One region of the Paenibacillus sp. SSG-1 genome, then DNA from elsewhere that is predicted to be linked to it. Evidence: predicted binding sites of a transcription regulator. Region 1 holds the regulator's gene; each other region holds the start of a gene.

Evidence for each region. The regulator LexA, encoded in region 1, represses DNA repair genes until DNA is damaged. The targets are predictions, from matches to a motif close to CGAACATATGTTCG.
Region 2: the regulator LexA is predicted to act here: its motif matches at 4,701-4,714, upstream of BCV73_RS03825 (YhjD family protein).
Region 3: the regulator LexA is predicted to act here: its motif matches at 5,892-5,905, upstream of BCV73_RS09050 (YhjD family protein).

The regions. Positions count from the first base shown of each region.
Region 1 covers NZ_MBRK01000001.1:3,522,854-3,530,185, reverse strand. The annotation lists gene BCV73_RS16255 (sensor histidine kinase) at 1-528, shown strand, start outside; gene BCV73_RS16250 (response regulator transcription factor) at 503-1,693, shown strand; gene lexA (transcriptional repressor LexA) at 1,789-2,415, opposite strand; gene BCV73_RS16240 (LysM peptidoglycan-binding domain-containing protein) at 2,739-3,035, shown strand; gene BCV73_RS16235 (DUF896 domain-containing protein) at 3,137-3,319, shown strand; gene BCV73_RS16230 (hypothetical protein) at 3,557-4,072, shown strand; gene BCV73_RS16225 (HAD family hydrolase) at 4,112-4,906, shown strand; gene BCV73_RS16220 (FixH family protein) at 5,136-5,549, shown strand; gene BCV73_RS16215 (1,2-dihydroxy-3-keto-5-methylthiopentene dioxygenase) at 5,640-6,179, opposite strand; gene metH (methionine synthase) at 6,385-7,332, shown strand, end outside.
Region 2 covers NZ_MBRK01000001.1:779,108-786,439, reverse strand. The annotation lists gene BCV73_RS03860 (DEAD/DEAH box helicase) at 1-113, shown strand, start outside; gene BCV73_RS03855 (YqhG family protein) at 113-1,054, shown strand; gene BCV73_RS03850 (hypothetical protein) at 1,196-2,182, shown strand; gene BCV73_RS03845 (YqzE family protein) at 2,280-2,498, opposite strand; gene BCV73_RS03840 (N-acetylmuramoyl-L-alanine amidase) at 2,675-3,385, shown strand; gene BCV73_RS03835 (divergent polysaccharide deacetylase family protein) at 3,360-4,268, opposite strand; tRNA gene BCV73_RS03830 (tRNA-Leu) at 4,444-4,528, opposite strand; gene BCV73_RS03825 (YhjD family protein) at 4,732-5,193, shown strand; gene BCV73_RS03820 (hypothetical protein) at 5,252-5,467, opposite strand; gene BCV73_RS03815 (hypothetical protein) at 5,841-6,170, opposite strand; gene BCV73_RS03810 (xanthine phosphoribosyltransferase) at 6,289-6,861, opposite strand; gene BCV73_RS03805 (DedA family protein) at 6,953-7,332, opposite strand, start outside.
Region 3 covers NZ_MBRK01000001.1:1,912,161-1,919,492, reverse strand. The annotation lists gene BCV73_RS09080 (Ig-like domain-containing protein) at 1-1,819, opposite strand, end outside; gene BCV73_RS09075 (SurA N-terminal domain-containing protein) at 1,905-2,654, opposite strand; gene BCV73_RS09070 (glycoside hydrolase family 35 protein) at 2,939-4,687, opposite strand; gene BCV73_RS09065 (hypothetical protein) at 4,723-4,911, opposite strand; gene BCV73_RS09060 (helix-turn-helix domain-containing protein) at 5,105-5,350, opposite strand; gene BCV73_RS09050 (YhjD family protein) at 5,967-6,407, shown strand; gene BCV73_RS09045 (Ltp family lipoprotein) at 6,714-7,211, shown strand; gene BCV73_RS09040 (hypothetical protein) at 7,273-7,332, shown strand, end outside.

The DNA.
Region 1 (7,332 bases):
CGGACGACGCTGCGTCAGGAATTGGAACAGATCCGGCATTATTTGACGATTATCGAGAACCGGCTGGAGGATAGGCTTGTACCGAAGATCGATGTGGATCCACAGTGGATGGACGTCACGCTGCCGAAAATGACGATTCAGCCGATTATTGAAAACGCTGTAAAATATGGACTGGAGCCGCTGGATCGGCAGGGCATGCTGCTCGTTACGGCGGAGCAGGTCATGGACGATCTCCATGTCGTCGTTCGGGATAACGGGAAGGGAATGAACGAAGACACGCTGATGCGGGTCAGAAGCTTGCTGGAGGGCGGCAACCGCACGTTGCCCAAAGCGGAGGACAGAGACGGCCCCGTGCTTCGCCGTGGCATCGGTTTGAGCAATGTGCATGAGCGGATCCGAATGATGTTCGGCAGTCCGTACGGTTTATACTTGGACAGTCAAGAAGGGGAAGGAACGACGGTAACCATCCGTTTACCAATCCGGCACCAAGGAGGAATGGAAGATGAACATTTTAGTCGTGGACGATGAGCATGTGATCCGTGACGGAATTAAGCGCACCATCCACCGGGCCTATCCGCAGCATTATGTTCACCTGGCGGCAAACCCGGAGGAAGCGGTTCAGCAGCTGCGCAGACACCGGATTGACCTGGTGCTGACCGATATCCTCATGCCGGGAATGACGGGTCTTGAATTGATGCAGCTGTGCCAAGGCAGTTATCCGCATATCAAATGGGTCATCATTTCGGCTTATTCCGAGTTTTCCTACGCCCAGGAAGCCGTCAAGCTTGGGGCTAAGGACTATATGCTCAAGCCGATCGGGAAAGAGCTGCTGCTCTCCATGATTTCCGGACTTGCTCAGGAGATGGACCGGGAGAATGAAATCGTGCGCGAGGCGGAGCTGCTGAAGTCTAACCTGAAGTATTTGCGTGAGGCTGTGTTTCAGCGCTGGGCGAGCGGACTCGATACCGGGCGCCTTGACGTCGCGTCTATAATTGAGAGCTACCCCGCATTCCAACTGGTAATGGTTAAGATGGAGAGCGACGCGCCGGTGCATCTGGAGCATTTTATTATTGAAAATGTGCTTGGTGAGCTGATTGAAGCGCACGGCTGCGGATTTGTGACAAGCATGGACGAAACGAGCCTGATCGGCCTCGTCTCGCTGGGGGAAGAGGGAGGCATGAAACGTCTGACGGATGAGCTGCGCGCTAACTTGAAACGATGCGTCAAGGTGCCTTTCCAGATTCAGTCGACGGGACTTATCACAGACATTCACCGGGTGCCGGAGGAAGTGCGGCGGATGCGCCAGGAATCGGCATCGCTGGAGTACGAATACAACAACCCGGGCGGTAACCGAGCGATCGAGGTTGCGGTGCAGTACATCAAAGCGCACTATCATACGGATCTGTCCCTGGAAAAGGTAGCTTCGGTCGTGTTCCTGAATCCGGTCTATTTCAGCCAGCTGTTTAAGCAGAAGACGGGAAGCGGCTTCAAGGAATACATCACCAATCTGCGGATCGAACAAGCCTCCAAGCTGCTGCTGCAAACGCATTTGAAGCTGGCCGACATTTCGGACAAAGTCGGATATGTGGACGTCAAGCATTTTACCCAGGTATTTCGCAAAAAAACGGGAAAAACCCCGACGGAGTACCGTCTGGAGCAAACGGCGGATTCCCGTGAGGTGTGTCCCACCTGAATCATCCTGCCTTGATCCCAACGCCGAAAAGAGCCCTTGACCTTCCTGAGTAAGGAAGAGCAAGGGCTCTATTGCTGCTTGTCCAGCATCATCTGCTAGTGAATATCGCGGAACAGCCCGACGACTTTGCCCAGAATGGTGACATGGTTCAGACGCAAAGGTTCGTAAGCCGGGTTCTCCGGTTGAAGCCGGATATGGTCCTTCTCCTTGTAAAACGTCTTCACGGTTGCTTCATCCTCATCCGTCATGGCAACGACGATGTCCCCGTTATCGGCTGTCTGCTGCTGTCTCACGATGACGTAGTCACCGTTATGAATGCCCGCCTCGATCATACTGTCCCCAACGACGGAAAGCATAAATACTTTCTCATCTCCAACATAGTGCTGCGGCAGAGGGAAGTAATCTTCAATGTTCTCCGTTGCCGTGATCGGCACCCCAGCTGTGACCTTGCCTACTACGGGAACTCTGGCGATCGTATGCGTGAACAGATTGCTGCTCTCGGATTCTTCTTGTCCCAACAGTTCGATGGCACGAGGCTTCGTAGGGTCTCTGCGGATCAAGCCTTTCTTCTCCAGTCGGTCCAAATGGCCGTGTACGGTCGAGCTGGAAGCCAACCCTACCGCCTCACCGATCTCTCGGACGGACGGAGGATAACCCTTGGCGCGGACTTCATTTCTGATAAATTCCAATATCGCTTGCTGCCGGCTAGATATCTTTGACATTCCCCATCAACCCCATTTAGTAACGTTTGGTAAAATTATAACATAGAACTGCCGTTCGTACAAACATAAGTTCTAAATGATTTTGCTTTGATAGAGCGGGATTTTCGCGGCTTCTGAATGAAGGAAGCCCGCCTCTAAAAACATAGGAACAATTGTTCGAAAAAAGTATTGAACAAAACAAATGTTCGTGTTATATTGTTCTCATAAAACAAGAACAAACGTTTGGAGGCGTAATATTTATGCTGAAACACACTACATACCAAAGTATTTATAATAACCCATCCGTTAACCCATCCATCAATGAAGCTATAGCATCTCCTTGGTTGAAGAAAGTCCAGTCCATCGTGCCAGGCCCTGCCTTGATCAAACTGATCCTGGCGGCCCTGATTATTTTGGTGGGATGCACAGGTGTCGTTCGCGTATTCGCGGGAACCTCGGATGATGTTCGGTTAGAGAAAAATGTCATCGTTCAGCAAGGCGATACGCTGTGGGGAATCGCTTCTGCCCATAAGCCGGAAGACATGGATATCCGCGCATACATTATGGCGGTGAAGAAGTATAACGATTTAACCAGCAGCGAAATTCAAGCCGGAGAAGTATTGGCACTCCCCCAATATTAATAGAAGATAAATGATCAAGAGCTTGGAAAGGTGTGAACCTTGACAAGCTCTTTTTATCATGGCAAAGTTAGGTATGACTTGAATATTGGAGGAGTAATTGTATGGATATCGACAGCGTTGTAGAGAGAATTAATGAGCTTGCGCGCAAGCAAAAGGAATCCGGTTTAACCGAAGAGGAAATCGAAGAACGGGCCAAGCTTCGTGAGAGATACCTTCAGAATGTCCGCAGAAATTTCAGACAGCAGCTGGACTCGATTGAATGGGTGGATGAAGAGAAGAAATAACACCCGCTGCTGGATTAGACTCATACATTCGATTATGGTATAGACTGACTCAAGGTTTTGTATGGCTCACTACCGAGAACAGAATGCTTCTATGTAAGCGCACCAAGTTTTCCTTCATTTGCTTTCTATTATATAGAATGTGAAACTACAGGAATAATTGCTGTAAGCAGTATTGGGCCGTTATATATGAGGAAGTAAATAACGATATAGCCGAAAGCATTTTGAGGAGGTTCGTGAATGGCCCGTTCATGGGAAAGACAGGTAAGAAAAAATTCAGCGCAGCTGAACAAGCAGAGAAAGAAAGAGGGAAAGCCATCCATCTATAGCACGGGAGGTCCATCGGCTGACATTTATAAAGGAAGAAACTATGTACTTCCGATTACGATGGTCGCTCTGGCCGCGGTTTACTTCCTGCTCGGAATGCTCGGACAGGAGGGTACGGCGGGAAACAGCGGCATGACCTGGATCATTATGGCCATGTACGTGTTCCTGGGCTTGATGATCTTTTTGCGCAGGCCTTTCCTGCGTGTGGAGAAAAACGCCGTATCGACGATCAAGTTCAACCGGGATCGGCGACTGACCGCAGACAATATCGCCAAGATCAAACTGGCCAAAGGTTCTGTCGTGATTGAGCCGAAGGGCAAAGGCGGCAATTGGGTGTTCACGCGCCTGATCAACCGCTACGATACCGATGCCATAGGGGAACGTCTGGAGCGTTTTGCGCAGACCCATAATATCCCTTTGGAAAAATAAACAAATATAAGAGATAGCAGATGGAGAGGATGGAAGAGGATGCCGGTACAAGCTGTTTTTTTCGATTTGGACGATACGCTGTTGTGGGATGAGCGCAGCGTGAAGGAATCCTTTGAAGCGGTATGCGAGACGGCCGCCATGGCGAAGGGCATTGACGCCAAGGAGCTGGAGGAAGCGGTCCGCAATGAGGCAAGGGCGTTATATCAATCCTATGACACGTTTGCCTTTACCCAAATGATTGGAATTAACCCGTTTGAAGGACTGTGGGCCAACTTCAGCGCAGGCGAACAACCTGAATTTCGCAGACTTGAGGAGCTCGCTCCAGGCTATCGCAAGGAATCATGGCGGCGCGGTCTGCTGAAGCTTGGGGTTGACGATGAACAGCTGGCCGGAGAATTGGCCGAGCAATTTGCCGCCGAGCGTCGCTCCCGCCCCCATGTATATGAAGAGACCTTCCAAGTGCTGGACGAATTGAAAGGAAACAAGAAGCTGCTTCTTCTGACGAACGGCTGTCCTGCGCTCCAGCAGGAGAAGATCGCCGGCGTTCCTGAGCTTGCCCCATATTTTGACGAGATCGTCATTTCCGGTACATACGGCAAAGGCAAACCGGATCCGACCATCTTCGAACATGCGCTTTCATTACTTGGATTAACACCGGAACAGACGCTCATGGTCGGCGACAAGCAGACAACCGACATCAAAGGCGGAAACAGCGCCGGACTGACCACGGTATGGATCAACCGCACCGGTAAAGTAAAAGATCCGTCCATTGAGCCTGATTACGAAATCAAGCATCTGTCTGAACTGCACCGCATCATCGCCGAACGTTCTTGAGTCGGTCTTATATGCTAGCCTGCCAAGAGGGGAATCCCTTCGTCCGGCAGGCTTTTATTATACCTTGTGTATATGAATGCCCCGCTTGCTGAGCAAGCTTGACCCTTTCCGGTCAATTTGTTCCATTTTGTTAACAGATGGATGGTTTGGGTGAGGCGATAATTATGTATAATGATGAAGAATATGGACAAACAGCTTACATAGATAGACGTATAGGGAGTGACTTCGCTTGAGAAAGTACGGTTTTGTTGCTCTGCTGCTGCTGGCGGTATGGAGCATAGCAGGCTGCGGCAGCGGCGGCGGTGGTCATGCGGGCATGGACATGAGCGAGAGCATGATGGATCCGGTGCAGGTGGACCTTAGCTGGACGCCGGAGCAGGCCAAGGTAGGTAACCAAGTTACCATCGAGGTGAACGTAACGCAAAAGGATAAACCAGTCGATAAGGCCGATGAGGTTATGATTGAAATCTCGAAGGAAGGCGACACCAGCAACCATGAAAAGGTGGCCGCCCAGAATGCCGGCGGAGGGAAGTATACACTCGATAAAACCTTCGATCAGGCGGGCACCTACAGCATCACGTCACATGTTACGGTGGGACCACAGCATACGATGCCGACGAAAAAGCTGACCGTGGCGGAATAATCAGCATCATGATTCGTTTGATAACGACAAGCAACCCCCGTTCTTCCTGGCGAAGGCGGGGGTTGCTGCATATATCGCTATATTTATGGATTAGGACTGAAAGCTTGGGTCCTGAACCGGATGGGCGACCCAGCCGTTTTCCTCGATAAAGAGGCGGACGGCGATAATTTTACGGTTGTCCATCAGCGTAAAGAAGTGGTTTGTATTTTCCGGAACGGAGATGACATCACCGGCTTCGAGCTCGACATTGAAGTAGCCGATGTCGCCTGCGCCCTTGATTACGAATATTCCTTTGCCGCCGACGATTGCCCGGATTTCGTCTTCCGTGTGGGTATGAACCTCTTCGAACTTATTCAGCAGGTCTTCCAGGTTCGGCGTAGCGTCGGACAGCGTGATGACGTCCCAGATCTTGTAGCCGCGGCGGGCCGCCAGATCACGGATCTCCTCATCGTAGGTATCCAGGATTTGCTTTTTCTGCTCGTCGTTCAGTTGAAAATTGGTTTGAAGCTCCAGAGGCAGCTTGGAAGCATCCCATTTTTCATAAAGAACGTTTTGATTGTTGAGGAACTCACGAACATTATCGTCGCCGGTAATCCGTTCGTTCGTATTGCGAATCACGATTTCAGCCATCTCTAAACCCTCTTTTCCACTTGGATTAATTCATATTATAACGAACGATACTTTTGTTGTCGATTATATATTACACGAAAATCAGGAGCAAAACCCTGCCTTAAGGCATTTCTTGCACTTTTCTAATAAGGGCTATTCTGATAAACTAAGATTTAACGTTTGGCAGGGGGGACATACAGTGAACAGACCTGACTTGAAGGAATTAATGAAAGAACGAATATTGATATTGGACGGTGCCATGGGTACCATGATCCAGCAGGTCGACCTTGGCCCTCAGGATTTTGGTGGAGAAGAGCTGGAAGGCTGTAATGAAATGCTGGTCATTACCCGTCCCGATGTGATCGAACAGATCCACGAGAAGTATCTGGAAGCCGGGGCGGATCTCATAGAGACGAATACGTTCGGCGCTACCTCGGTCGTATTGTCTGAATACGATATTCCCGAGAAGGCGCGGGAGATTAATCTGCTTGCTGCGGAAATTGCCCGCAGAGCGGCGGATAAATTCAGCACGCCGGACAAGCCCAGGTACGTGATCGGCGCGATCGGCCCGACGACGAAGACGCTGTCGGTAACCGGGGGCGTAACTTTTGAAGAGCTCGTGAGCAGCTATGAGGAGCAGGCGGTTGCCCTGATCGAGGGCAACGTCGACGCCCTGTTGCTTGAAACGAGCCAGGATACACTGAATGTTAAGGCCGGCAGCATCGGAATCCGGAATGCCTTTGCAAGCACTGGGATCACGCTGCCGATTATGATTTCCGGTACGATCGAACCGATGGGGACGACCCTGGCCGGGCAGAACATTGAAGCGTTCTACATTTCGCTGGAGCACCTGAATCCGATTTCGGTCGGCCTTAACTGTGCGACAGGTCCGGAATTTATGCGCGATCACATCCGTTCGCTCGCCTCCATGGCCAAAACGGCGGTCAGCTGCTATCCAAATGCCGGACTTCCGGACGAGAACGGGCATTACCATGAATCTCCGGAGTCTCTGGCCCGGAAGATGGAAGACTTTGCGGAGCAGGGCTGGCTCAATATTGCCGGCGGCTGCTGCGGAACGACTCCGGATCATATTCGGGCGCTGAACGAGGTCATGAAGGGTTACCAGCCTCGTCAAATGGAAGGGAGCCATCCGCCGGCGCTGTCCGGAATTGAG
Region 2 (7,332 bases), 2.7 Mb from region 1:
AGTCGGATGAGGAAATCCGCAGCAAGGTCAGCTCGCTCGGGCAGTCGCTTGACCAGATCAAGCGCGAGATCGAATACGAAGATGCGGAAACCGTCATTGAGGAGGAAGCTTGATGAGCCTGTCCCCGCAGGAAGTTCAGAAGCAAGTGCTAACCTATCTGGAAACGACCGAATGCAGCATTATCGAGAAGTCCCCTTATCACGTGACTGTCAAACTGTCACCGCAGGCGGACAAACAGTTGACCAACCGCCCCTACTACTGGGGCTTTATTGAACGGACTGGGGCGGAGCCGGAGACTCTCTCCTACACCTTCGTCTTTGATCCGGACCAATATAACGAACAGGCGGCCAAAACCCCGCTGCCTTCAGCGCAGCCTCAGCCGCAAGACAGCATTCTGTCGAGGTATTTCGGGGTGAATCCGGCAGGGCCGCGGATCGGCCCGGGGCGGATCCCCCGCGAAGACGTCACATACGGCAGCAGCCGGCTGCAGCAAATTTGGGCCGTAGCCCGGCAGGAGGGCTCCTGCGTGTACCTGTTTGAGCAGCCGGGCCCTTTGCAGCGGGAGACGCTGTTCTCCGCCCCCTACGAGCCTTGGCTGGGCGTCTGCTTCAAGGTCGAGATGACCTGCGACGTGAAGAAAGAAGCGCTCCACTTCATCGGCATCTCGCTGGTGACGGGGCAGATCGACCAACAGTTTGCCCAGCGACTGGAGAAGCTTCAACTCGGGCCGCGGCTGCCCGAGAATATCCATATCCAGCCGGGAAGCCTCTCGCTCGCGGGCGCGGCCAATCTGCTGGAGAAGCATATGAAGGATCAGCTGGGGGGCGAGGATTACAGCTGGGCGGAAGCCGCAAGGGAGCGCCTTAGGGATGAGCTTGCGGTGATCGACATGTATTACGAAGACCTCCTCAAGGAAACCGAGGAGGAGAAGCTTACGGCCATCCGGGAGCAATACGACAACCGGCGCAGCGAAATGACATGGCAGTATGAACCTAAGGTGAACCTGTCCGCCATAACCTGCGGTCTGTTTCACTTAAGATCCATCCGTCCATGAGCATTTGACCTCCCTCGCTAAAAGAAGGCAAAAAAAGACCCGTGCCCGCGCCCCAAAGCCCGACACCTTGCAACAGCCTTTTTACGGCTTGTCCGATACAATGATGTCAATAAAGCTCTGAAATCGAGGAGGGTGAATGTGGTGAGGATGGTATCTCTCGCTTTAAAAGTGACGGCGTTGACCTGTGCCGTCAGCTGCGCCTGGCCGGCCTGGAGTCCTGCGGTCCCGCAATCGGCCGCAGCGGTCGGCATCGCTGCCGCCAAGGCGGCAAGCCCCGCGCGGGCTGCCTTGCTTCGGATCGCAGCGGGATCGGACATGCAGGCGGTGCCCGCGCCGCTGGAGAGCTTTGCCGGCTCCGTCGTCCGCGAGCTGTCCGCGCAGTCCGAGTTTCAGCAGTGGGACGGCGCCGCCATCGACTATTACCCGCTAGGGCCCGGCACCCACAGCTGGCTTGCGGTCGTTTCAAAGGATAGCAAGCAGCTGGGATATTTAATATTCACCGCCAGGGAGGAAGGCGGATATATGCTCAGCGAGTACGGCAGCGGTCCAGCCATCCCTTACAGCAGCGATGCGCTTCATGACCGGCTGGCTGAGGATGGCCTTATTCCCGATCACCCCGGCCTCCCCGCAAACGTTCAAATCCAAGCTCAATATTCGGCAATGCTGCCGGTTTGGAAAGTGACCCTGCCCGGCAAGCCGGCCATGTACATCAATGCGCTGACCTTGGAGCTTCTGCCGGCAAATGCCGTTTCCGCCAGCACCGCCTCCGTTTCTAAGACGGCGGTCGTTACCAATCAGAACGGTCTCCGGCTCGAGGCATCGTCACCTGCTGCTAAGATGGATGGCAACGATCCTTATGACGACCTGCTCTGGATGACCTCCCCCCGGCTGAACATCCGCCGCGGAGACGATCTGCTGAAAGCAGTCGCATCCGGCGGCAGCCTGATCTTCACCGCTCCCGGCCGTAACGCGTCCTATGGGGCGCCGTTTGCGGTAAGCGGGATTCAGACATGGTCCCCGGCCGCAAGCGCTCCTGCGGTCAACTACGCGGCCACAGGACGTGCCGGAACCCGGTACCTCCCTGTCTCCATGCTGATGGCTGCCGGAGAATTTCATGCCCGCCCCTAGATCTCCTGCATGATTATCTGTTCCTGCCCTTATCACGTTTCATTCCCAAAAAGAAGCGGACCTCGTATCCCACGAGGTCCGCTTCTTTCATTTTCGTTCAGTCATGAAGATTCCGCATCTTGATTTTTCGCCGCTTCGGATGGCGTTTGTCAGCCGTCCGGCCTCCCCATTGGGACAATCCGAACGGGATCATGCCGAACCATTTGACCGTCCACGGCTCTTTATATTTTTGCTTCCTTCGTTCTTCCTTGGGTGTTTCCATGTAGCTGACGACGCGCTCTGTAATGTATTTTACAAGTTCATCTCCACTGGCCATTTCCATCCCCCCCACAATGCCAAATTACAGCTCTGCTATGCTCTTAGTTTGCACAGAGATACGGTAATCTAAACGGAGGAATGCGGACGGTGCATTATTTACCGTTTATTGCACATTCTAACTTCGACATCAATTTTTCGCTCCAATCCCGCTTAACGAAAGGAGGGCCATCCTATATGCCTATCAAAAGCTTGATCGCCGCCATCCTCCTGATCCCGGCAATGTTGTGCGCAGGCAGCTCGTCCGCTTGGGCCGTTGGCCCCGGTGACCAAAGTACGACCGCCTATCCGGAGCATCCGGCTTTTCCGCATGAAGTGATTATCGTGGATGCAGGACATGGCGGTGTTGACGGAGGGACTTCATTTCAGAACATTCTGGAAAAGGACATTAACCTCGCCATCGCCCAGAAGCTGTTTATGCTGCTGCGCAGCCAGGGGTACGACGCGGTCTTGAACCGGACGGCTGACTACGCCCTCAGCGACGACAATCACTGGCTCCGCAGCTCTTCCCGCCATAAACGCGATCTCGCGCAGCGGAAGGAGTTAAGCCATCAGCTGCCGACCCTGATCGTCGTGAGTCTTCACGTCAATTGGGGCCGCAATCCTTCAAAGAACGGGGCGCTTGTGCTTCACCAGAACGAAGGGCGCAGCGTCCTGCTTGCGGACAGCATTCAGCAGCAGCTTAACCCGCTGTACCAGACGAAGGGAAGCATCCGGCTGGGAAGCCCGTTTTACCTGCTGAACCAGGTCAAAGATCCTGCGGTTATCGTAGAGACCGGATTTCTCAGCAATGCCGCAGACCGGGCGATGCTGTGCAATCGGCGCGGGCAGCTCAAGATCGCGCAGGCCATCGCAAACGGAATCAATTATTATTTGACGGCAATATAGGCGCCGGCTTCCAATCCCAGATATCCCGGACGAGATCGCTGATTCCTACAAAAGATACGGAATTCTGCATACCGGTGATGCTTTGGCGAATGGCCTCCGCAGTCTTTTTCCCCTGCACGCCGACATGCCCGATCGTTACACAGTTCTGATGTTCGCTCGCCCAGGTTTCAACGGCTTTCATTTGTTTGCTGACATGGCTGACGGTGTGCCGGTCGTCCAGAAATATGTTATTGGCCACCGGAGGCATTCCCATCTGAACGGCCAGCTTGCCGACAACGGAATGGTAGTTGGTCTTGCTGTCCACGAAGAACAACCCGCGTTCGCGGCAGACCTCCAGCACGATGGACATGATCCGTTCGTCTCCGGTAATCTTCGATCCCATATGATTGTTCATGCCGACCGCATACGGCACGTTGTCGATGGCCTCCTCCACCCGTTTGCGAATCTCCTCATTGCTCATATTGGAGGTAATGGCGCCTGGACCTAGCCACTTGGGATTGCCCTGCTTGGGCTCCATCGGCATATGGACAATGACATCATGCCCCTGTTTATGGGCCAGCTCCGCGTCGGTTTTACTGGTAGGAAGAAAAGGCATGATGGCCACGGTCAGCTTAATCGGCAGGGACAGCATTTCTTCGGTTCCCCCTTGCCCGTTCCCGAAGTCGTCGATGATGATCGCAACCTTTTTATCCGGCTTCATGTCACTTTGTGGCTGGTCTGCCCCGGGCTGCTCCGCTTGCTCGTTGAAGACCCGCTCCGCCGCCAGTGATCGTTCCCCATCCGCGAAGGCGGTTTGACCAGAAAGCGCAACCGTAAGCGCCAGTCCCGCTGCCGCAATATTCCGCCAGCCGCGATGCAGCTTATTGAAAGATGATGTACTCAAGCAACTTCCTCCTTTACTCGGTATCTCCACGATGTGGTTTCATTGTTTGAGGAAGTTGGAGGAATTATGTATAGCAAAAATCCCCGCTGCTCCCCTCTCAGGAAAGTTACGGGAAATAACAAATAACACAAAAAGGCGTCCCCGTTGTTCAAAACGGGAACGCCTTATGTATGTATGCGGTCGAGAGGACTCGAACCTCCACGGGGGGTTAGCCCACACGGACCTGAACCGTGCGCGTCTGCCAATTCCGCCACGACCGCAAATCGGTCGGTCACTCTTTGAAAGATTCAATCTTTCGCGGCGACAAGATAGATCATACCATGCTGGACAGGTATAGTCAACACTTTTTCAAAAAAAGTTTAATTTCCTCTTCATTCTGAACAATTTCCAGCTCCTATCTATTGAATAATCCAAGCATTTGCGGGTAAAATAAGAACATAAGTTCGTACAGGTGGTGATATGTATGGCAGCACCCGGCATGACGTCGGAAGAGACATCGCTGATTAAGAGTTATCTGCTCCTGATTTTTATTCATAAAGTTTTCGAACGGGACATTCGGATTATGGAGGAGAGCGGCGTATTCAAGACCCCCCAGTTGTATTCGGAACTGATTGTGAACGGCGACCGGCAGGCCGGCACGCTGCTCGCTGAAGTCAAGCGGGAAATGAGAAGACGCAAGATCCGGATCCTTCGTATCTTACAAGATGATACCGGGGTCAGGGCGGAATATTCCTGCAGAGGCTATACCGACGAAATGAATATCCTATGGCCGGCTTTTCGTAACGAGATGCTCGTTCGGATGAGAGTGTATCTCGGGCTGGATCCTTTCTCTCCCGAAGACCGTTCTCTCCTTCCCGTCTCTTCTTTTACTCACCATATGGACCATCCCGCTGCTCCCTATTTTCAGGAGGGCTCCAAACCATAAGAGCCGCCTGGAGTCCCCCCATATGAACCAAGGGGAACCGAACCAGACGGCTCTGCTATTATTCCAGAGGGCTTTGACGCGGAGCGCTCGCAGGCTGGAACAAGTAGTTCCGGTCCAGCTTGACCACTTTGCGGTTGCGGCGGCGGATCAGCACCTGGCTGCCGTCCCAAGCCACAACAATCCCTGTCACATCATTGCTTTCGATGCCGTCGCGAACCACCCGGACCTGCTCTCCGGATTGGCGGTACGCATCCAATTCCTCATCGCTGATCATCTCCAATCCTCCTTTGGTTTTGAAGCAATCTCTTCATGTAGTGAACATGGATAAGTATATGCTTTTCCCGCATATCTTACAATGGAATCGGTGTGTACCGACCTTTATTAGACACAAGACTGAGCGGGTTCAATGGCATTTTTCGTTAAAGTCATCCGGCATGATTAAGAAAAACGTCTATCGACGTACCTTCAAAGAAGACAGACCGCGTTTAAAGGTAATTTTTCTTGCAATATCAGGAAGCAATGCTCTGGCGTTTATACTTTTCTGATATTATAAGAAAGGACCAGCAGCCAATCGGCCGCTGATCCTGAATGTGTTGGTATAAAGGTGTGTATATTAATCAACTGAACCTCTCGGTGACGCTCAGCAATTAACGTTGTGCGTGTTCTTTACTGTCGTTCTTCTCGTACCAATAATCGAGCACCGTCGACGACATCACTCGTTTTTCCAGATATTCAACTTGATGAGGGGTAAACAATTCCTTCCAGGAGAAGTCTAGCTCATCACACATGCCCACGATGGTCAGCAGTTCTGACCAGGCCACGTAACGTTTATACCAAAAAAACTGAGGATGCTCTATAATATAGGGATAGAGGTCATCGAATTCGGTATGCTTGCAATCAAGCGCTCTTTCAAAGTGATCCTTTGCTTTGGCCAATTTATCAATGAAATACTGTTCGGTTACCGGTTCTTTCCCCATTGTGCTGCCTCCCCTCATGATCATCTAATACATATTATAAGCCAAAAGACGGCCGGTTGAAAGAAATTGTTTCGATTTATCCGCGGAAAATGCGGCGAAACGGGCTTTCATCCCGGGCTTAATCGGCAAAAGTGATGACGCCGCCTTCAAGCGACTGGATACGGACGAGCGGTTCAATACTTATGCCCTGCTCCCGGATGGTCCGGGCCCCTGCCTGAAAGCACTTCTCTATGACGACACCAAGGCCGACCAATTCCGCGCCGGAGCGTTCGATAATTTTGATAAGCCCCCGCGCAGCATCTCCGTTTGCAATGATGTCATCGATAAAGAGCACTTTATCCTGTTCGCTGATATAATGACGCGACAGCATAATATCCGTCACGATCCCTTTGGTAAACGAAGGAACCCGTTCGCAAAGAGCGTCCGGATCGGCCAGCAGCGTCTTCTTGCGGCGGGCGAACACCAGCGGCACGCCAAGCTCGTAAGCCGTCGCAAAGGCCACCGCAATCCCGGACGATTCCACGGTAACGACCCGGGTCACACCGGCTTCGGCAAACCGGGATGCAAACTCTTTTCCCATCTCCATTGTCAACTGCGGATCCACCTGGTGATTAAGCAGACCGTCCAAGTTCAGCACCTGATCCGAAACGATGACGCCTTCTTGTAAAATTCGTTCTTTTAACTTATCCATTTCAATAGCCCCCCACGCCGTTCCTTTGACGTAAAAGTAACATATCTTGGGCTCCCACTTCAAGGGGAAACTCCATACATAACTTCAAATGTCAGCGTTTCTTCCACAGAAGCAAACCAATGGCCGCTCCGAGTGCAAGAAGAGCCGCAAGCAGCGCGATCCGGATCGTGGTGTGCGTCATCCTCCCGGCAATTTCGTTCCAATGATATCCAACGGCATGTCCGATCAGCATAAAGATGGTGCACCACAAGGCGGCACCTGCTCCCGCATACACCACATAAGCCCTGACAGGAAGTTTCGTCGTCCCCGCGATATACGAAGATAAATGCCGAAGTCCAGGCACGAAGTAGCCGACGATAATGCTTAGTGATCCATAACGCCTGAACCACTTCTCCGCCCCAGCCAGCCGCTCCGGAGTCATTCTTACCCATTTTCCATACCGGTGAAGCAGGGGTTCCCCGACCAGACGTC
Region 3 (7,332 bases), 1.6 Mb from region 1:
TGATCCCCGATTCCTGCCCGAATCTCGTATTGAGCTTCAATTGATTGGCAGAAATGGTTTGACCGCCAAAGTCAAGCGTGATATATCCCGGAGAAGAAGGCGAACCCTCGGTAGACCAAGCCGTATCGTAAAACTTATCGTTTATGTGTTCAATAGGCTGTGAAGATGACGATCGAAATGTCGTGCTTGCGGCAGCCTGCGGTGCCAAGTCATCAACAGGTGTGCTGACCGGCCGGATCTGAACGACATCGATTGGGTCAGGCATAGAACCGGCTGGAGGCACGCTGCCTTCGTATTCGTGTGCGCCGATATCCGGAGCCTCATTGTATAACGGATTGCCGAAGTAGTCCCTGCCTCCGTTTTCATTGATGCGAATGCCTGCACCGATCAAAGGAGAATCGGCCAGCAGCTTATAACCGTCGACGGTATTCATCCCATCCGCTCCGCTGCCGGGATTCGCAAATTTCGGATCGCCGGTTACCCCATGGGCATCGGCCTGAACCAGCGTGTTCCCCCCGTAATAAGCGTTGTAGTCGAACGTTTGCCCTCTCAAATCCCAGCCTTTATCCCCGAGACTGTAATAGACATTGTTGTAATTTTTAATGTTGCGCGGAGCGCCGGAAGCCTTGGTGAAATAATCGCTCATAACCGGGTTCCCGGATGATTTGCCGACATACACCGTATTATTGTAGTTATACACGTTGTCGATCGATCCGCTGTACCGGAAAATGCTTTTCCGGTCATTCTGGCTGATGTTATACCTTACGACCGTATTGATCGTGTCATACGTATCGTTTACAAACAGCATAAATCCGCCTGCGTTATCATGGCTGTAGTTGTACTGGACGAGCGAACCGATGTTTCCTGCGTCCACGTCAAAGCCGTGACCGTCTTCAGCGCCGTTGACGCTGGCAAAAGATTCGTTGAATTGGACAAGATTGTTGTCCGAATACGCCCACCAAATGGAAGCATTCGTTGCCAGATATGTAGCCTGCCCCACCGTATTGCGCTCGACAACCGCTCCATCGGTTACGTTCCAGGCAATTCCTCCCGTTGCAGCTCTGAGGACGGTGTTGTTGGATATTTTCACACGAGTCGAAGGCGTCCAAGGCCCGTAAGGCTTCGGCACCCATGGCCATAAATCGCCCATTCCGTTACGCAGGATGCAGTTGGAACCGATGTAAATGCCATACGCATCCACGTCCGTCAGCATATTACCGTCAATCAGGACGTCGTCAAAAGCGCTGGGCGTCGTTGACCCGACCGAGTCGACAATAATTCCGCCGGATCGAGTCGTATAAGAACCGTCTACATCATGAATGTTTAAATTTTTGATATGAATATGGTGCAGCAGTCCCGCTTCTTCGTTTAAGATGTAGACGCCCCGCCGTTGTCCGCGCGGGTTTTCCCAGTCTCTGTCAAATGGCAGTGGGGAGCTGTTCGTCACTTCCAGGTTGCTGATCTCCCAATACTGCTGATTTTTCAAAAAAACAGCTTCCAGTTCTGACGTCACGCCGGCGATTAACGGCTTGCTGCCTTCCCCATACTTATCAATGATGATGGGATTTCCCTGTTCGCCTGAGCCTTTGGGCCACAGCCTGCCATTCCAGCTTTCCCCGGCTTTAAACAAAATTTTGTCACCCGGGGAAAAGGTAGTTGCATTGACTTTGTCCAATGTCTTCCAGGCAGAACCTTCGCTTGTTCCGTTATTCCCGTCGTCCCCTCCTGTACTGTCTACGTAATAAGTCGTTCCGGATGCCATCGCGGCCTGCGGCAAAGCGGTGAAGAAAGAACAAACCATGGAGACAATCAAAGTCATGCAGAACACTTTACCTCCCCATTTCCTCAAAAAGCATCATCCTTTCGTTTTATCATGTATGTAAAGCCCATTAGGCGTTACATCGTTACATTTGAAACGAATCGTATGGTCCCTGGTTCACGACGACCTTTGCTTCGGAGATGCGTTCGCGGACATAGCCCGCGTATTTATAGTCGATGTAGTCTTTGACTACTTGGTCTTTGACAGCGTCAAATGACTGATCCTTCGTTTCCGCGCTTTTTCGAGACTCGTAAAACAGTTTCAGCTGCTGTTCATCGGGCTTCCAATCGTGTTCCATCAGATGGTTTTTGACGGATACGATTGCGTTTGTCATGACGTATTCAAAATAAGCATCCTCACTGTAGGAGACGGGTCCGAAAACAACCTGATGATCGCGGATCGCTTTTTGCCTTCTCTTGTTTTCACGCTGGAGGGATTGCACAAAACTGTCCTCATCGATATCGCGCAGCACTCCCTGCTCCTGCGCAATGATTTGCTGAATTTTGATGTTCACACTTGTTTCCAGCGCTCTTTTTTTGATCATCTCTACCGGAAATTCTCCTCCGTAAGCCGTGGTCCAAAACGCAGGCGACGGCTCTGCGCCATATTTCTCATAAAAATAGCTGATGACTCCAGCTTTATTTGCAGTGATGGCTCTGCGGAATTCGTTGATGTGAACGGGTACACCGTTAACCGTCGCGATCACCTCAGCGTGATGCTTCGTCTTTGAAAACCCGGACCCTGCAGTGAATATAACGATCACAGAACCTAAGACCAACAATCCGGCAATCACCAGCCATTTAGGACTGCCAAAATGATGAATGATTTTAACCATATGCATCCCTCGCCAGCCTATTTTTTGATCATGCTGTAATCAATATCGCCTTTAATCTTTGACGTGTTATATCATTATAAAGCCCGAAAGAAAGCGCATCCATTTCTCGATCTTTACAAACCTTTCACTTTCTTTACCTCATGAATCCGGTAGTGGATACATCATCAGGGGATCTCTTAAACTTTGGATTCAACACTAAGGCCGGCTCAACGCAAAAAAACTCTAAGCCTGATCAATGATCAAGCTTAGAGTTACAAGGAGCTGGTTCCAGATCCACAAAGCGGCTATCCTAAATCCGGCTGCTCACCAAATTCAATTTCCGTCAGCTCCGTACCGTACAATTCGAAAACGACGATCTCGTTGGCCCCCTCGCGCAAAAGCGGGCCCGGCACATACAGCGTTTTTTGCGGCCCGATGTTCCAATACCGGCCCAGGTTGAAGCCGTTGATAAATACGACGCCTTTGGTCCAGCCGTTCAAGCTCAGAAAGGTGTCTGCCCGTTCGTGAACCTGCAGCTCCCCACGGTAAAAGGCAGGGCCTTGCTTCGGCTGCAGCGCGTGAAAATCGAGACCGGACAAGTCGGTTAACGGCAGCGGGTATGTCGTCCAGTCCGATAAAAACTGCCTTCCGTGCCGCACGCCCTCGGTGATCCCCTTCCTGTCTTTCATGTACGGGCCATAATTGATCCGGCCCATATTCTCCACGAGCAGCGTAAGCTGGACGCCCCCCGGCGGAACCGCGAACTCGATTTTCGTATCGGGCTCGCTGCGGTCCAATGTCCCGGCAAGTTCCCCGTTCAGATAGACCAAAGCGCGGTCGCGCAGGTCCTGAACGAACAGCTCCTCCTTAGGCCTCGGGCCGGGGATCAACGTGCTGTACTGAATAAAACCGTAATTCTGGCCGAGCTTCTCCATCGGTTCGGGATAGGGAGAGCGCACCGCCGCCGAAATCCGGTCCAGATTGCCGGCCAAGGGAGCAAGCTCCGTCATTGCCACTTTACCGTATGCTTTCTTGGCGATGGGGTCCGGCAGCCCGTCCGCTGCAAGCGGCTTATACTTTGCGATGATGTCACGAACGGCAAAATATTTGTCCGTCGGCTCACCGTTTTCGTTTAACAGCGCATCATAATCGTAGCTGGTGACCGTTGGCTCATAGCTGTCTTCCGTATGGCCGTTGGCTCCGCTCCAGAAGCCGAAGTTTGTTCCCCCATGGAACATATAAAAGTTAACAGAGGCTCCCAGGCTCAGCATTTCATCCAGAACAAAAGCGGCGTCTTCCGCGGGACGGGTATGATGCTCCTCACGCCAGTGGTCAAACCAGCCGTCCCAGAATTCCATGCACATGACCGGCGCATCCGGCTGATACTCCCGCAGCTTCTCGAAGGATTCCCGGGCACGGGAGCCGAAATTGACCGTTGCCAGGACGTCTTCCACCATCCCGCCCTGGAGCATGGCGTCTTCCGGACCATCCGAAGTAAACAGAAGCACGTCCATCCCCCGGCTGATCATCGCATTTTTCAAATAGTTCAGGTACGGCTTGTCGTTGCCGTAGCTCCCGTATTCGTTTTCGATTTGCAGCGCGATCACCGGGCCTCCCTGGGTACAGAGCAGAGGCTTCAGCTTAGGAAGGAGCACATCATAATAATCATCGACATGGTCGAGGAACGGCTGATGGTAACAGCGCAGGCGCATATCCGAATCCGCCAGCAGCCAGGAAGGCAGCCCCCCGAATTCCCATTCCGCGCAGATATACGGTGATGGCCGAACGATAACATAAAGTCCGAGGCTGCCAGCCAGTTCGATAAACTTTACCAAATCAGCGATGCCCTCAAACTGGAATTCCCCTTTCTGCGGTTCATGCAAATTCCACGGCACATACGTTTCCACGGTGTTCAAACCGCAGGCTTTCAGTTTGATGAGCCGGTCCTCCCAATACTCCGGTACGACACGGAAGTAGTGAATCGCTCCCGACAAAATTTGAACCGGCTCATCATTCATATAAAAAGCAGATCCCGAATATCGAAACGTAGACATAAGTTCCTCCTGTGGATTAGGTTGAAGGTATCGTATTAAACTGATGGCTCGCGGACGGCGTAACGCTGTTCGAACTCCTTCAAACGGATGATCTCGCCCGCAATTCTGGACTCTTCAGCGGCGAACGCCATCAGATGGCTCTGGACGGAATGGTCTGCAGATGTAAGGCCTTGAGCCTTGGTGTCCGCCCGTACCAGCTTGAGGAAATCGCTCATCAGCTTCATATCACCGCCGCCATGGCCCACATGGGGGTTAGTGTGGGAAAGTGAGGGAATAAAAAGTAACGCAGTGAACCGAAAACCGCGTCAGATCAACATTTTTGTGCGCTTAAGTGGGAATAAGAGGGAATGTTAAATAACGCAGGGGAACATGCTTTTTGTGGGTGTTTTGTGGGAAGAAAAAATAAAACCCTATCCGTTAAACACGGGTAGGGTTGTTTTCATTTGAAAATGAAATCGAATCGTAATCGCATTTATAGGCACATGCCATCTTTATGGCAACCAGCACCGGTATTTCCTCGGGATTGTCTTCATACATGATTAGTTCATCTTCATCTAGCCCAATAAGTCTCGCGGCTATGGTCGCACTTAATCCTCTGACTTTCCGGAGTTCTTTTAAACCGATTAGTGAATTATAAACCTTACATTCACACCCATTGCCCATACGATCCTAGCCCCCTATAATCTAGTTGTGTTTACTTGGATAAAACTCGGTGGTACAATTTACCTTTAAATGGTTAAAACATTGAAAGGAGTATATCTGGTTTGGAACAAATCTCCCGAGGGAGATGCTTGCTTCCTGACCTAATATCTGCACGTGGCTGGACTCAGGCGCAGTATGCAGATAAATGTGGTCGTTCACCACGTATGGTCTCTCATTTCTGTTTAAATGAAAGGGTAATGCTTCCTGAGGATATGTACATAGCTGCCAAAATCTTTAAATGCAGAATGGAAGACCTATACGAGTGGATCATTGAGCAAGATGCGGATTAGAATTCCGCACTCCCTCCGGGTGTTAAGAACAATTTGTTCCGAGTTTAGTATTATTCCAATCTGATGACCACCTCCACACAATCATTGTCGAATTGTGTCATTTCCTGTTGGGAATATATTACACCCCCGTGTAACCTTTTTAACCCCTTGTCCCATAAGTGAATCGCTATAGTTCATGCAATTTTCACAAATGTGTATTCCTCATTATAAAACAAACATACGTTCGTGTGTAGTCTTGAATTTTTTAGGTAATCGGGCGTATCATAGAAACATATGTTTGTTTAGAGGTGATAAATGTGAACCGGGGACCAATAGCAGAGACTGACAGAATACTTGTGAAGAGATATTTGGTTACTCAAATGGTTCTGACTGCCTTTGATCGGGATAAAGGGAACATCCAGAACTCTGGTTTTTTTAAAACCCCTAGCTTATATACAGACCTGATCGACAAGGCGATAGATGAAGCGATAAAGGAAATAACAAGCGTTCGCAAGGCTTTTAAAAATCGGGGAATCAAAGTATATGAGGAGCGCAAGACAAAATTAGGGGTTTCTGCTAAATTCCTCTGCCGTGGCTACCACGAACCAATGGAAATGCGCTGGGCGTTTATTACGGCGGAGGCAACGGTTTTAATGAGGCTGTTCCTGGGCCTTGACGTTGGACATTATATTAATCCATCAATCCCAGGAGATAAGGAACCAAAGTTGTTTAGCCGCGTAGATACATAAAACAGATGAATTTTATGGATATATTTACCTGGTTCTGTTAGACTATAATTGATTTTTTTATTAATCTTAGGGGGAAAAACGAAAATGTGGGCTGCTATTGGTTTAATTAGTACATTGGCTTGGATTGTATTACTTGTATTAGGGATTATTGCTTTGGTCAAGAAAAACGGTAAGGCGAAAAAATGGCTGTTTCCAGCTCTGGCGTGCTTCGTTATAATGATCATTGCTGTTATTGCGGATCCGAAACCTCAAACAGATACGGCCAGCAATAAAAATGAATCTGGTACAAAAGTAGAAACAGCGGCAGTGAAAACAGAGACACCAGAATCCAATAAGGTTGACGATAAAGAAAAGGCAGAGCAAGAAGCGAAGGAAGCGGCAGAAAAGAAAGCACAGGAAGAACAGAAGGCTAAAGAAGAGGCTGAAGCGAAAGCCAAAGCTGATGCAGAGGCAAAAGCAAAGGCCGAAGCTGAAGCGAAAAAGGCAAAAGAGGATGCTGTACCAAGGGAATATAAGTCTGCATTGAAAAAAGCAGAACAATATGCGGAAACTATGAGTATGTCAAAGGCAGGCATTTACGATCAATTGACTTCTGCATATGGAGAGAATTTCCCTAAGGAAGCTGCTAAATATGCTATCGATCATATTCAATTCGATTGGAAAGAAAATGCATTAAAGAAAGCGAAATCGTACGCAGAACAAATGAATATGTCAGATTCGGCTATTTACGAACAGTTGATTTCGGAGTACGGAGAAAAATTTACTAAAGAAGAAGCAAAATACGCTATAGATAATTTAAAATAAGATAAAAACACCCCTGCTGCTGTGTGCTGGCAGGGGCGTTTTATTGAGAGGATGTTACGCTATGAAATTTGGATTGCGTAAACCAAGCATCAAAAAACGTATCTCTGCCCGTACCAGCATC